One region of the Rummeliibacillus sp. NPDC094406 genome, then DNA from elsewhere that is predicted to be linked to it. Evidence: riboswitches for the same ligand, from Rfam matches in the RefSeq annotation. Region 1 holds a riboswitch; the other holds the start of a gene.
The links. A riboswitch is a leader RNA that binds a small molecule or an ion and turns the genes downstream of it on or off. The one in region 1 is predicted to bind cobalamin.

Region 2: it holds a riboswitch for cobalamin, as region 1 does, so the genes downstream of both, ACIQ4I_RS14910 (ribonucleoside-diphosphate reductase subunit alpha) here and ACIQ4I_RS01875 ((2Fe-2S) ferredoxin domain-containing protein) in region 1, are expected to answer to the same signal.

Annotation. Positions count from the first base shown of each region.
Region 1 covers NZ_JBIWGZ010000001.1:380,952-389,136, reverse strand. The annotation lists gene cbiE (precorrin-6y C5,15-methyltransferase (decarboxylating) subunit CbiE) at 1-604, opposite strand, end outside; gene ACIQ4I_RS01900 (cobalt-precorrin-5B (C(1))-methyltransferase) at 582-1,694, opposite strand; gene ACIQ4I_RS01895 (precorrin-8X methylmutase) at 1,694-2,344, opposite strand; gene cobK (precorrin-6A reductase) at 2,356-3,123, opposite strand; gene ACIQ4I_RS01885 (sirohydrochlorin chelatase) at 3,120-4,028, opposite strand; gene cobJ (precorrin-3B C(17)-methyltransferase) at 4,045-5,718, opposite strand; gene ACIQ4I_RS01875 ((2Fe-2S) ferredoxin domain-containing protein) at 5,739-6,104, opposite strand; cobalamin riboswitch at 6,265-6,456, opposite strand; cobalamin riboswitch at 6,695-6,879, shown strand; gene ACIQ4I_RS01870 (energy-coupling factor ABC transporter permease) at 7,056-7,817, shown strand; gene ACIQ4I_RS01865 (energy-coupling factor ABC transporter substrate-binding protein) at 7,814-8,122, shown strand; gene cbiQ (cobalt ECF transporter T component CbiQ) at 8,109-8,185, shown strand, end outside.
Region 2 covers NZ_JBIWGZ010000005.1:239,038-247,222, reverse strand. The annotation lists gene ACIQ4I_RS14940 (sensor histidine kinase) at 1-824, opposite strand, end outside; gene liaF (cell wall-active antibiotics response protein LiaF) at 821-1,516, opposite strand; gene ACIQ4I_RS14930 (PspA/IM30 family protein) at 1,730-2,386, opposite strand; gene ACIQ4I_RS14925 (lmo0954 family membrane protein) at 2,402-2,758, opposite strand; gene ACIQ4I_RS14920 (metallophosphoesterase) at 2,954-4,045, shown strand; gene ACIQ4I_RS14915 (undecaprenyl-diphosphate phosphatase) at 4,147-4,974, shown strand; cobalamin riboswitch at 5,497-5,674, shown strand; gene ACIQ4I_RS14910 (ribonucleoside-diphosphate reductase subunit alpha) at 5,841-8,063, shown strand; gene ACIQ4I_RS14905 (ribonucleotide-diphosphate reductase subunit beta) at 8,080-8,185, shown strand, end outside.

The DNA of each region.
Region 1 (8,185 bases):
AAATCACAACATTTAAAGGAGCGAAAGTACTTTCTTTCATATCTTCCAATGAATACCAGCCTGTTTTTTCGTGCTCACCTTGTAAGTTTTCTGCAACAAAAGCTTTATATTCAGTCATGCCAAACTGAATTAAATAGTCGGCAATAGCACTAGGATTATTTTCAGCATCCGTTAATAACGCAATTTTGTCGTGGCCATCAATCTTTTGAATTAATCCTTTCATTGATCGACCATGAACACTTGTAATATAGGCATCTTGCCAGCTTTCCCCGATTTTAGAAAATGCCAATTGTATAGAACTTACATGCGGATATACTTCTAATTGGATTTTTTTTGATAGATAGCTCCCAAGTCCATAGAACAGTGGATCTCCTGAAGCTAATATGACGATATTTCTTGTTTCATTTTGGATAATTTCGACAAGTTTCTTTAAACTGCTTTTTACCGTGATTTTTTCACCTATATAATAAGGAAAGAACTCTAACAATCTTTCGCCACCAATGAGGACTTCACTTTCTTCTATCCACGTAGCATATTGGGGCAATAAACTTGCTAGGCCATTGTCTCCTATACCGATTAATTTAATCGATTGTGTCAATTCCATCAGCCCTTCCTAATAATTCACCCTTCATCGAGTAAATAGCGGTATCCATCACGAGGCCACCTTTTACATGATTTAATGAGGATGTACAACACGCTTCACATAAATGATCGAAGAACCGCTTATTACCAGTCTCAAGCATAATCTCTCCGACCTGTGAAGCTGTGTTGGCAGCAGAAACCTGTTGAACGATTTCACTAGTTGCTCCAACGTCTTCTGCTAATTGTGCTAAAAATTCGAAGTTAATAGGAGCACTTTTTGAATGGACCATCATCACACCCTGTGCTACTTTTGAAAATTTCCCCATCATTCCTACAAGAGAAACTCTTTTAATGCCCAGTCTTTTACAATGTTTTACGGCGAAACCTACAAAGTCGCCCATTTCTATAAAGGCTTCCTCAGGTAAACCTTCGTATTGTTGCATAGCATATTTTTCACTTCTACCACCTGTTGTCATGACTACATGATCGTTACCTGTTGCATGCGCTACGCTAATGGCTTCTTCTATGCTTGCCATATACGCTGAACTTGAAAATGGTACAACCGTTCCTCTTGTACCTAAGATTGAAATTCCACCGATGATTCCAAGTCGCCCATTTAATGTGCTCTTAGCGATTTCCTCTCCATCTGGAACTGAGATAATCACTTTAACACCACGGGTTATTTTGAACTCGGCTAATGTTTCTTCTACTGTTGAATAGAGCATTTTGCGAGGTACAGGGTTAATCGCTGCTTCACCAACTGCTACCGGTAAACCGGGTTTTGTCACGCGACCAACACCAATCCCTCCGTCCAAACAAATACCAGGTTCATCTTGCCAACTAACAGTTGAAATAATTAAAGCACCATGCGTAGCATCTGGATCATCTCCACCATCTTTGATTGTTTCACAACTTACTTCTTTGTCAGTAAATGAATTCTTTTCAATTGTAAATGTTTCATCTCGCCCAATTGGTAAATGTATCGTAGCTGTTTCTTGTGCCTCACCAGTAATTAGGGCCGTTAACGCAGCTTTTGTGCAGGCTGTCGCACAAGCGCCTGTTGTGTAGCCATGACGCATTTGCGATGGGTCTTTTTTATTTTTCTTTTGCATTAAGCTTGATCAGCTAATATGGAAATGGCATTTAATGCTGCTACAGTTACTGTACTTCCACCTTTACGACCTAAATTAGTGATAAATGGTACCTCTGTAACTTTTGCCAATTCATCTTTAGATTCAGCAGCTGAAACGAAGCCTACAGGCATACCGATGATTAGATCTGGTTTTACTTCGCCTTCTTTAATTAATCGAATAAGTTCTAAAAGTGCAGTTGGTGCATTACCAATTGCATAAATCCCGCCATCATGTAAATGAGCTGCTTTTTGTATTGACATAATGGCACGAGTAGCTCCTGCTTCTTTTGCAGCCTTAGATACATCTTCATCAGAAATATAGCAATAAACATCACCACCATATTTTTGGAAACGTTTATGACCGGTACCCACTTGAATCATTTGTACATCTGCAATAACTGGTTTTCCTGCACGGATGGCTTTAATCCCAGCTGCAATAGCATCTGGATGAATCATCACACTACGACCTAAATCAAAATCTGCTGAAGCATGAATAATACGACGAATGATCTTCCACTCATCTTCAGTAAAATCATGTGGGCCATATTCTTCTGCGATTGTTTCAAAGCTATGTTCATAAATTTTATCTGGGTCAACTGTAAGTGGTTTGAAGTCTGTTTTAAAATCCATTTTATTTCCTCCTAGATAGTTAGTTTTGAAGTTAAATCTTCTATAACTCCCTCAAAACTAGAATGCATATTTTCATATTGTATTTTCGGTCTTGCAATCATGATCGTTTCAATACCACACGCTAGTGCAGCCTCTAATTTTTCATCGACTGATCCTACTTTGCCACTTTCTTTTGTAATCATTAACGTGACTTTGTATTGATGAATAAGTGCGATATTTAGCTCTTTCGAGAATGGTCCTTGCATTGCAATAATATCTTTTTGTTCTACACCTAAAGCTTGACATTTTTCCATATTGTCAAGTCTTGGTAGCATACGAGCAACCACTCTTGTATTTTCTAAACCTAATAAATGTTTTGTGAAAATCCCTAACGTTTTACTACCAGTTGTCAGCATAATAACGCCACGTTTTTCTCTAGCTAATTTTGCTGCTTCCTCATAGTCTTGAACCATAGTTACTAGCGGGTTACTAAAAGTTTGACTCGCTCTTTCATAGCGAATATATGGAATACCAGAAGCCTCTGCTGCAGACAGTGCATTTTTTGAAGCTTCTTCAGCAAAAGGATGGCTAGCATCTACGATTGCTTGAAATTGATTTTCTTTGATAAAATCCGTCATTTGCTCTGTAGTTAAACGACCGATATTTGTTTTTATACCAGCTTCACTTAAACTTTTAGCAGCAGATTCAGTTACGACAGTTGCTATTACCTTACGACCATTTTCTTCTAATTTTATTGCTAGCTCCCTTGCATCACTTGTACCGGCTAACATGAAGATCATTTTTCAGCACCAACTAGATGATCGTGGTGGTCATGATCATGATGTTCGTGACTGTGGTCATGGTCATGGTCGTGATGGTCGTGATGATGGTGATGCTCTACAAATTCAGCCGCATTTAGACGATATTGGCAAGTATCGCAATTCATCTTCACTTCACCTTGCAAAGATTCAGCAATACGATCTTTTAACACAGTTTTAAGTGCTGGATGATAGCCGAAATAGTTCGCTAATTTTACTTCAACCTCTGGGTATGTTGAGGCATATCCCTCACGCATACCTTGCATTCTTTCCATTAAAATCCCTGTAAATAAGAAATAAGGAAGCATGATGATATTCTTTGCACCCAGTTTCACACAACGCTCGATACCTTCATCAACTGTTGGGTATGTAACGCCCATAAATGCACATTCAACTGATAGTACATCAAGTTGTTCCCAGAGCATACGAGAGATTTTGTAGAAATCACTATTTGCGTCTACATCACTACCACCACGTCCGATTAATAGAATGGCAGTATCTTCATTTTTTTCCTCGATAGCAAATCCTGTATCGGTAAGTCGTTCTTTCAAAATATCAAAAATTCCTTCATGGACCCCAAGAGGTCTAGCATATACGATATTCACATTCGGGTATTTTGCTTTACCTTCATCGATTGCCGCAGGTATATGTATTTTAGAATGGCCTGCTTGCAATAAAATAATAGGAACTACATGAATTTCTGTTGCTCCCTTTGCAACGCAATTGTCAATACCTTGAGCAATATCTGGTGCTGCAAATTCTAGAAAACAACTTTCAACTAATAAATCTTGATCTAAAGTTGGTTTCAACTGTTCTATAAATTTTGTTACTTCCTCATTACCTGCTACTAATCTACTACCATGACCTACAAATAAAATGGCCTTCATATTTTTCCTCCTATAATCAGTCCCCACATGGTGCGGGTTCTATGTTAATTTTGGGTGCAATATCTTTGTACACAAATCCTTGTATTTGTTTCACTCTTTTAAAATATTTAAATAGTCGCTCATTTGGATGCGCATTTTGTTTATATTCTTGAATAATATTCGTAATAACATCAACTATTTTCTCTGGCTCAATGCCTTCTGCCACAGGTTGTCCTGCATGAGCTGTTCTTCCAACAGGCTTAGCACCTAGGAACAAATCAAATTTCCCTTTACGATAAATAATTCCGATATCTTCAGTAACGGCTTTGTAACAAGCCATACCACAACCATTGAATCCAATTGTTAATTCTTTCGGTAACTGAAGACCACCTAATTTTTCTTGGATCTCCTCAGCATAAGGAATGCCACCTGTTTTTTCGCCGTCACAGAAATCACAAGCCTTTAAAGTTAAGACATCTCCAATAGGTGAAAGTAAAAATCCAACACCATTTAGTTTTGCTGTAATCGCATCAGGATTAGAAGTTGGAATCTTCAATACGATTTGATGGTTCGGCGTATATTCCATGGTACCTTTTTCGCCAACAACCATTGCTAAAGTCATCATTTGTTCAGGTGTGAATTTTTTATTTGCAACACCAGGACTAACTGCTAATTCGAAAATTTCTTCAAAATCTTGATGAACATAATTTGTGGTTTTTGGTTGTTTACCAGTAACACGTTTTAACGCTTCCATTGCCATATTATATGAGCTTACTTTAGGTGATTGAGGTCGTATGTACTCAACTATTTGGTGCTTCTCATCTTTTTCAATTTTTTCATTTACTGAAGATTGTACTCGTTGAACACCAGTCATTTGATCCATAGCCCAAGGTTCCGCTTCTTCTCTCAAACGTTGATGTGGTTTTAATGCTTGCTTCTCGCTATTTAATGTATATTTTCTTTGATAACCTCGTGGAGTAATCATTTTATTGTCATAAAGGAAAGTTGAAGAGTTCCCAATGATGACTGTCGTCAACATACCGATATCATGATCTAGCATTTCTTTTAGATTTGTAATAATGATATGTTGACGATCACGATATGCACTTTTTACAAGGCCAACCGGTGTATCAGGTGATCTGTATTGTAGAAGAATACGTTGTGCCTCTACAATTTGGCGAGTTCTACGTCCACTGCGAGGATTATAGAGTGCAATGACAAAATCAGCCATTGCGGCAGCTTCCACTCTTTTAGCGATTAAATCCCATGGTGTTAGGTGGTCACTCAAACTTATCGTACAAGAATCATGCATAATAGGAGCACCCAACAATGATCCACATGAATTGATGGCTGAAATACCTGGGATAATCTCAATTGGTACCCCATTTGCTTCAGTCCAATCTTTTTCGATTAAAACTTCATAGACTAGACCAGCCATACCATAAACACCGGCATCGCCACTTGAAATAACTGCAACTTTTTTTCCGGCTTCTGCTTGGCGGACAGCTTCCTGAGCTCTTGAAACTTCCTCTGTCATTCCTGTACTAATCACTGATGTGTCATTTGTGATTAAATCTTGGATCAGTTCTACATAAGTTTTGTAACCGATGATAAAATCACTATCCTGAAGCGCTTCCACTGCTCTCGTTGTAATATGTTTAAAATCCCCAGGACCAAAACCAACGACATAAAGTTTCCCTTGTGATGTCATGCAAACCTCTCCTTTACAAATTATTTGTTTTTATCGATTCCTGTAATGGACGCGACCTCTGGATTTAATATCATTTCACCATTTTCCATACGATAAATTGTATGTTGTTCATTTTGTTGCTCTATACAATCTTTTACAATCCCACGGCCAATATCAGTTGTTGATGCTTTGTACCAACTCCCTTGTGGATAAGCAATTACAATGCATGCATCTTTACAACGGCCATTACATCGTGTTCTAGTGGTATGGATTTGTTCATCCATACCTAGTTGTGCAATTTCTTCACGAATTGCTAGCGTAATTTCTTCTGCACCTTTCTTCATGCAAGAACTTCCATTACAAATGAATAAATGACTTTTCATCCCAGATAAATTCCAAGTTGTCATATTCAACCTCCAATTAATTAAAATAAGATGGAGAAAAAAGGAAAATAAAAAACCTTAATTCCAAGAATTAAGGTTTAAAAACTAGATAATTCAGAAAAATAGCCAAATATAAAATGACATTCTGCTCTTATAGTCTTTACCTTTCCCTCCGAAAAGTATCGTACTTCTGTTTTTAAAAGCAGGTTTCCTGGCTTACACTTCATCTTACTCTGATCTCTTCCCAGTCTTCTTCGACCAGTGAGTATGTATCATTTCATCCATGTTACAGTAGCGGGGGCTGCATCGGATTCTAACCGATTTCCCTATTATCCCTTTGTGAAATTACAAGGGCACTTTTAAAATAATATGAAATTGTATAATATAGTAAAATTAAAAACTGACATAATCATATACTATTTCCAGACAATTTGAAATAGATTTTTTTATTCAAGTCCATTTTACAGAACGTTACTGTTGAAATTTATGCACAATATTTCTAAATACTATATTAGTTTATCTTTTTTAAGACAATCTTTCTTTTGCAAAATTTCTTTGTAAAAAATATAGTAGTATTGGAAATATAACCATGCTACACTAGATTAGTAATCTAACAATTCAATAAACTTTATGGTGCTAAATATTGAGATTTAGCTGAAAAGGGAAGTTTGTGAAATACAAACGCGGTCCCGCCACTGTAAAGACGAGTTATGTTTTTCTATGCCACTGTCAACGATGGGAAGGTAAAAACATAATGAAGACTCTAAGCCAGGAGACCTGCCATAAAGTGTGGATTTGTATCAGCCTACGAGGATAGGTGTGAGTATAGCTATGCTTTTTTGCAAAGCATTGTTTTACTATTCGTTAACACTTCTTCTGTTGGAAGAAGTGTTTTTTTATGTCCTGTTTGGTTTATTAGGAGGTGTATCTCGTTAATTCACGAACAATTGAATATAAAAATGGAGGAAAGATTAAATGATTAAGTTTAAGAACTTAGTAAACTGGAAGCTAATATATTTCCTATTAGCACTGTTGATCATACCAAAACCTGCATTCGCCATGCACATTATGGAAGGTTTTTTACCCGTTGAATGGGTAATTTTCTGGTGGGCTGTTACCATTCCGTTTTTAATAATTGGATTCCGTTCTATTAGAAAAACGATTGCAGAAAACCCAGAAACAAAAATGATGTTAGGCTTATCAGGCGCTTTTGCATTCGTATTATCTGCATTGAAAATTCCGTCTGTTACAGGAAGCTGCTCTCATCCTACTGGTGTTGGCCTTGGTACTGTTTTATTTGGGCCGTTTGCAATGAGTATTGTAGGTTTTATAGTACTTTTATTCCAAGCTTTGTTGCTAGCTCACGGTGGACTAACTACTTTAGGTGCTAATGCTTTTTCAATGGCAATCGTAGGACCACTTATTTCATATGGTGTATTTAAGGGTGTTACCAAAATAGGATTCTCATTTTCTTGGGCAGTGTTTTTAGCTGCTGCACTTGGCGATTTGGGTACCTATGTTGTAACATCTATCCAATTAGCACTTGCTTTCCCATCTGAAGTTGGTGGTTTCTTTGCTTCATTCACTAAATTTAGCAGTATTTTCGCTCTCACTCAAATTCCTTTAGCAATTAGTGAAGGTATTCTTACAGTTGTGATTATGAACTTCTTACAAAAATACAATTTAGCAGAATTAAAAGCTTTGAAAGTCTTTAAAAAAGGTGCTGAACAATCATGAAAAAAAATATAATATTAATCGCGATGGTAGTTATATTGGCTGTTCTGCCACTGTTCTTCCAAAAAGGGGCGGAATTTGGTGGATCGGATGATCAGGCTGAAGCAGCAATTACGAAAATTGATTCTTCCTATAAACCTTGGTTCTCAAGCATTTGGGAACCGCCAAGTGGCGAAATTGAAAGTTTATTATTTTGTTTACAAGCTGCTATAGGTGCTGGTTTTATCGGCTATTTCATCGGCTTCTCACGTGGAAGACACAAAAAAGAAGATAGTAAAGAAGGCAAAGGTAAGCATGTTACTCATTGATCAATATGCTTATATCAATCGCCTAGTAAAGACGCATCCAGTAGAAAAAATCGTTTTATCCTT
Region 2 (8,185 bases), on a different contig from region 1:
ACTAGTAGTAATTCTAGTTCAGTTGCTTTTGCGTGTCTTAATGTATTGGATAATGTTTCTTGAGCGATTCTGAATAAATGATCCTCAGCACCTTTTGACAGGTGTACATCTTCTAAGCGATATTTAATTTTAAAGGATACCTTTTGCTGTAATTCAATTAATAGATCTTCCAGACCTTGTGTCAATGATTTATTTTTTAATGCGACGGGGCGAAGGTGAAGTAAAAGGGCTCGCATCTCCAGCTGTGCTTGTTGAACGATTTGTTCCGTTTGTAGGAGCGTATTCTTCGTATGATTAGGTAAATCCTCAGCTGCTGTTTCGTTAACTGTTGAAAGCAACATAGAAGCAGCGAATAGTTGTTGTGAGACAGAATCATGAAGTTCTCTTGCTAGACGTTGCCTTTCCTGAATGATACGTTCTTGAATGATTTGGTCTTGATTGACCGCTTTATCATTCGTTAGTTTTTGCAGACTTTTGCGTTGAGTACTGATTAATTCTTTTGTGTCATTTAATGATTTTTGTAAACTAGTATTTACATCAAATGTTTCATGTGGAATATTGTCATTTTTTAAGACATTTTGTAAAGCTTGCTCGAATTGACGCTCTTTTTGCTGTACTAATAGCAAACTCCAAGAAGAGATACAAATGCTGAAAATGAAAAGTAAGATAATGAATAAAATGACGATTGGTAAATTCCAATAATTGGTCGTCCATAGAATTTCCCAATTGGCTAAGTTTGAACCATATAGAATAAAGAAAATCGTAGTTAGAATGATCATTTCAAAGAAGAAAAAGCTAATCGCTCGAGTCAAAAATTTGGTCATTGGCGAATCACCTCAACATCTCCCAAAAATGTTGAAACGGTAATAATTAGTTCGGAACTTCCTTCTTCAATATATTCATAACCATCACGAAGTGTAAGGGTATCGTGCCAAATGCGTGGGAAAGTCGTTCCAAAACATTTTGCATCACCAACAAAAGTATTGTAATGAAGACGAACAGGTACTTCGTAAGGGACAATAATCCGAACTTTTCCAAATCCTTGGCGAATGGAAATAAGCGAAGTTCCCTTTGGTAATACGGTTTGGGTAGTATCAATATGCAAATCACCTACAAGACTTTGAATATGCACATCTTGCCACTCATAAGATTGTAATGGCGTACTTTGAAATGAAAAAAAATGGTTTTTAATCGGGTGACCAACTGTTTTTTGAGATACGGGCTTTGCAAATGAAATCTGAATCGGATCACCTTTTTTCATTTGCCATAACACATAAATTAAAGTAGTTACCACGATAATTCGTAAACTCCACATGGACATGAGTGTAATCGCTACACAAAATACGCCGACCCAAAAAAGCCATTTCCGTCTTTTACGTATGCTTATATATATGAAAAAAGCACCCATAATCGCAAACATGAAACTGCCATTATCAAAGAATGTAGATTCTATAAAAATAAGCAAAAAAGCAGAAATCACAAGCGTTGTCAGTTTGTTTGTTGAAAAATGAGTCATTGGTGGCCTCCTTCTAAAAAATAGGCTTTGTTTTACTAAATTATGGATATATTAATTTTTCGCTGTGGGTCTCGTCTGGTTTGTTTTCCCATAGTAGTCGTCTCTTTTCGCTCAATTAAAATTAAACTCCATAACAAAGCCAAACAATAAATGCGAAAAAGAGAAGGACATCCTTCTCTTTTTTAGTATAACGATAGTCCTGTGGAAGTCTAGCTATTGTAGTAATTCTGTCTTCTCTTTTTTTGTTGCTTGTTTTTCAAGTAGTGCTAGACGTTCTTCCATAGAAGTTACCTCATGCTCACGGTCGATTTTTTGACCAAGACGTTCAATATAGTTTTCCATTTCATCAAATGAATTAAGTCTTTTATTACTATTGCTAGTAGACTCGGGATTTAGGATGTGATCCATTTGGTTATGTGCACGAACTACATTTTCTTTTCCCATCAGTTGCAATTGACGGACTTTCATATCTTTAATCTTGTGTTTCATTTCTTCATATTTACGTTCAAGACCAAATAGTTCTTCAGTAGTTTTATCGATACTATCTCTTAAAACAATACTGCGTTGTGTATATGTTTGAATTTCTTGTTCTGCAAAACTAATTAAATCTTGTTCACCACTTAATTTTGCAAGTTCTAATTGTTTTGAACGTTTGTCATGCATTTCCATTGTTTCTTCAAGTTCTTTTTCAAGCTTTTGTTTCAGTTGGCCTTGTCTTTCTAACCATTTACCTGTTTCTTCTGTTTGTTTTTCTGCTTCGCGGACATATTGATTTAACATCGCTATTGGATTTTTTTCTTCTTTCTTATCGAACAAATGATGAAGATCTGCCTCTATAGTATATTTTAATCGTTGTAATAAGTTGACCATGGTTGATACCCCCTGTTATTTTGTTAGTTCATTCCATTGATTTTCAAAATTTGTGAATGGGTCATCCTTTTTTGGAGCAAAGAAAGAGTTGCTATAATCTTCTGAGCCATTCCATTTACGGACGATGAACCATAAAATCGCAATTGCAGCTAAGCCGATAAAACCTGGAATATTTGCAGTAGATGTTAATAATCCAGTAATGGCAACAAATGCCCAAACAACTTTTGAAAAAGTAGAATTACTTTTCAAATAGTAGTGAATACCTGCAAATAAAATTGCTGCTGAAATAGCTAAACCTAATAAAGCTCCTAAAGAACTTAAAATCGTAATGGCAGCGATTACGCCGATGATTAATAAACCAAATTTCTTCATTGGTTATTTCCTCCCTTCGTTTGTACCTTTATGATACCCAGAATTTTGATTCGTCCAAACGGGCTGGAAGTGGATTTTAATCTAGGTCTGGAGACTGAGAGCATCTACGACTGGTTATAATTGAAGTGAATGGTGTTTTATTTGTAAAATGTCTACAAGGAAATTAATATCGGCTCGAAAAGAGGTATGTCAATAATGAAAAGAAGAATGATAGTAGGTTTCGTATTTTTCGTTTTATATAATGCAATTGTCTATTATCTTGGATGGAATGTTTATCATTGGTTAGAATTAGCTTTTCATATGAAGATGCCAATTGTTTTTTCAATTGTATGGTTGTACTTTGCTTATAGTATTGTCATTAGTAATTTCAATGAACGTTTTCGAATAACGAAAGTAGTTAGTTGTTACTGGATGATTTTGATGGAGTACGGACTTCTATTGTTCCCAATTGCAAACTTTTTGTTATGGCTAGTACCGTCATTTCATATAGTGTGGGTAGGTTATATTATCTTGTTTTTATTTATAGCTATTATTGGATTTGGTTCATATATGGCATATTCTCCAGTTGTTCATAGGAAAACAATACAAATAAAAAAACAGCATCAGACAATCCAAAATTTTAGAATGGTTATTGCTTCTGATTTTCATCTCGGTATCTTGTCCAATAAAAATCTTTTACAGAAATTTGTTACGCGTTCGAATGCTGAAAAACCCGATATTGTTTTTCTAGTAGGGGATATTGTAGATGATCATCCATATTGGTATAAAGCATACGACATGGATGTAGTCATGAAGACATTAACTGCTACATATGGTGTTTATGGTGTGTTAGGAAACCATGAATACTACGGAAAAGCAATTCCTACCTTTGTAAATGAGATGAAAAAATCAGGGGTACAAATTTTACAAGATGAAACAATTTGTATAGCGGATTCGTTTTATGTTACAGGAAGAGAAGACAAAACAAATAAAAGTCGTAAGTCTCTACAACAGTTATCTACTGTGGTGAATACTCGTTTACCTTGGATTGTTATGGACCATACCCCGTCAGATTTAGAAACGCCAGTCGAGCTTGGGGTAGACGTACACCTTTCTGGACATACCCATTTAGGTCAAATGTGGCCGAATCAATGGATTACAAAAAAAACGTTTGAACTTGATTATGGGTATCTATTGAAAAAGACAACACATATACTTGTTTCATCAGGTTTCGGTTTTTGGGGACCTCCAATTCGCACTAATAGTAGAAGTGAAATGTGGGTAATTGATGTTGAGCTGAAAGATTAATTTAATGAAACTTTAAGATAGCTTCTCCTTCTGTTATGTTATGATAGTTTTACTAGAAATGAATGTTAGAATCATTCAAAAAAAGAGAATAAGGAGATACTATGGACTTTATAGAGTTGTTAAAATCCATTATTTTGGGTTTTGTAGAGGGTATGACAGAGTTTGCTCCGGTTTCATCTACAGGTCATATGATTATCGTTGATGATATGTGGTTGAAAACGCCAGAGTTTTTAGGGGAAGCTTCTGCGAATACATTTAAAATTGTTATTCAGTTAGGATCCATCCTAGCTGTTGTTGTGGTCATGTGGAAACGAATGCTGAGCCTTGTTGGTTTATATAAAATAGAAGGGCAAAAACCACATCATCGATTCAATTTATTACATGTTATTATTGGCGTAATTCCTGCAGGTGTATTAGGTGTATTATTAGAGAATTTTATCGATAGTCATTTATTTGGTATTAAACCCGTTATCTTTAGTCTGTTCGTTGGAGCAATATTTATGATTATAGCAGATAAATTTGGACCAAAGAGACCGAAAGTTACTTCATTAGATGATTTATCCTATGCACAAGCCTTTAAAATCGGCCTAATTCAATGCTTATCATTATGGCCAGGTTTTTCACGTTCTGGTGCAACTATTTCCGGTGGGGTATTACTTGGTTTAGACCACCGTACAGCATCAGATTTCACGTTTATCATGGCAGTACCAATTATGGCAGGTGCAAGTCTTTTATCACTTCTTAAACACTGGGATCAAATTAATTTCGGCGACATGGGCTTCTATGTAACTGGCTTTATCAGTGCATTCGTCTTTGCGCTTATTTCAATTAAGTTCTTCTTAAAATTAGTATCAAGAGTAAAATTAGTTCCATTTGCGATTTATCGTATAGTATTGGCAATCGTACTTGCTATTATCGTATTTATGTAAGAAAAAAGGGCCTTAAAGGTTCTTTAGTCTGTAGACAAACTCGAAGAATTTCGAGTTTGTCTACAGACTTTTTTCTTTTACAATATATAGATAGATAAATATAACCCGTTGATTTCCACTGCGGGCGAACACTTTATGCGGGTGGGGCCAAACCATTTTCGGTATATGATGTAGAAGTTAAAGATGACACATATCAATACGCAATTAAAATCGATGCAAAAACTGGAGATGTTCTAAGTAATAAAGATTACGAAGATTAGAGATTCAATAAAAAAGAAAAATTGGTATTGAAATAATCTTGTCAATAGGAGTCGCTTTAAAAAAATGCCTATGAAGGGCAGCTTTCCTCAGCTATTGGGTATGCTACAAAGCTATTTGATATAGAACAAATATAATTAAGAATCTAGTATATTCAAAAATATATGTTCACTTGGTAGTTCTTTTTCTTTAATTGTGCAATTCTGCTTGTCTAAGACAAACACAATATGTTAGATTATATATATTATAAAAACACAATATATAGTATAAAGACGATAATTGGTACCAGCAATGGTGTAAAAGGGAATTCGGTTCAATGCCGAAGCTGTCCCCGCAACTGTAGGTGTGGACATTTGTCAAAAAGCCACTGAGCAATGCTTGGGAAGGATGACAAAATGGATGAAACACAAGCCAGTAGACCTGCCAAATTTTCGTTTTGCGACACTTTCTTCGGGGGTTGAGAAGTGGGGGCAAATAATTGCAGCACATTCATTCACTGTTATGTGGAATTTTTTTGCTGTGATTTTGTTTCCATTTCAACTAGAGCGACTGTTCTGCCGATGAAGGCGAACAGTCGCTTTTATTTTGTGTAAAAAGGAGACGACGATATGGTAACAATAATAGATGAAAAAGAAACAGTATTGCAGCGATTAGAGGCTGAATTTGGCAAAGAGGAAATGAGTCCTTTACGACGTAAGCATGAACGTTTTGTGCATAAACATCCTGATGCGGCAGATGGAGAATGGACTAGAGCACTAGCATTAGATGCATTAAGCTTTCTAGATGAAAACGAACCCTATTGGACATTTGCTGCTGCACGTCTATTACTAATGGAAATCTATCAAAAAGCTGCTGTTGAGCGACAAGTTACTGTAGAAGATGTCTATAAAGTATTTCCAGAACAAGTACATAAACTAGTTGGAAAAGGTCTCTATAATCCGGTGTTAGTAGAAGCTTATTCAGAAGACGAACTACAACAACTGGCCTTCACAATAGAGTCAAAACGGGATGAACTTTTTACATATATAGGACTAAAAACATTAATAGATCGATATGTGACACGTGATTTTGATAAAACGCCAATTGAACTACCACAGGAACGCTGGATGGTCATTGCTATGACGTTAATGCAAAATGAAAAAGAAGATCGTATTGAAAAAGTAAAAGAAGCTTATTGGGCGATGAGTAATCTGTATATGACAACAGCAACACCTACATTATCAAATGCCGGAAAGACACACGGACAATTATCAAGCTGCTTTATCGATACAGTAGATGATAGTTTGCAAGGTATTTACGATTCCAATACAGATGTTGCGACACTTTCTAAATTTGGTGGTGGTATTGGGGTATATATGGGTAAAGTCCGTAGCCGTGGTGCGTCTATTCGTGGATTTAAAGGTGCATCTAGCGGTGTAATTCCATGGATCAAGCAATTAAATAATACAGCCGTATCGGTAGACCAGCTTGGACAACGTCAAGGAGCGATTGCGGTTTACTTGGATGTCTGGCATAAAGATATTTTTTCATTCCTTGATTTGAAATTAAATAATGGTGATGAACGCATGCGTGCACATGATATTTTCACAGGTGTATGTCTACCAGATATTTTCATGGAAGCAGTAGAAAATCGTGATGATTGGTATTTGTTTGACCCTTATGAAGTACGTTCCCTTATGGGATTTGGATTAGAAGATTGTTATGATGAAAAACGCGGCGAAGGTTCATTCCGTGCAAACTACTTAGCATGTGTGCAAAATACTTTATTGTCACGTGAAGCCGTACCAGCAATTGATATTATGAAAAGAATTATGCGCAGTCAGTTAGAAACAGGCGTACCATTTATGTTCTATCGTGATGAGGTTAACCGTAAAAATCCAAACAAACATAAAGGCATGATTTACTCATCTAATTTGTGTACAGAAATCGCACAAAATATGTCACCAACAGAATTTGAGTCAGTAGAACTTGAAAATGATATGATCGTCACTCGCCGTAAACCAGGAGATTTTGTTGTATGTAATCTATCTTCTATTAACTTGGGTAGAGCAATACCAGCAAATGTATTAGAACGCTTAATTCCAATTCAAGTACGTATGCTTGATAATGTGATTGATTTAAATGCAATCCCAGTAAAACAAGCGGCTCATACGAATGCACGTTATCGTGGAATTGGCCTTGGTACATTTGGTTGGCATCATCTACTTGCTACTTCAGGTATTGCTTGGGAGTCGGAAGCAGCAGTTAAATTTGCAGATGAATTATATGAAAAAATTGCGTACTTAACGATTAAATCTTCTATGAAATTAGCAGAAGAAAAAGGTGTATATCCATTATTTGAAGGTTCTGATTGGCAAACAGGTAGCTATTTCGAAAGCCGTGGCTATCATGGCGAAAAATGGGCAGCCCTACAACAAGAGGTTGCTGAAAAAGGAATGCGCAATGGCTATGTAATGGCTGTGGCACCAAACTCAACAACATCAATCATTGCAGGAAGTACGGCAAGTATCGATCCAATCTTCCAAAAGAGTTATTCTGAAGAGAAAAAGGATTATAAAATTCCAGTTACAGTGCCGGATTTAAACGAAAAAACAACATGGTATTACAAATCAGCATACTTTATCGACCAAAACTGGACAATCAAGCAAAACGCAGCGCGTGCACGCCATATTGACCAAGGGATATCATTAAATCTTTACGTGCAAAATACAATTAAAGCAAAAGAGTTACTAGCACTTCATCTAAATGCATGGAACAGCGGTATTAAGACGACTTATTATGTCCGTTCTACATCCGTTGAATTACTAGAATGTGAATCATGTGCAAGCTAATTAGGGGAGATAAATAATGACGGAAATAAAAAAACGTATATTAATGGATAAAGAAGCACCAAACCGTTCGACTAAAATCGTTAATGGTCGTTCTTCTAATATATTAAACTGGGATGATGTTC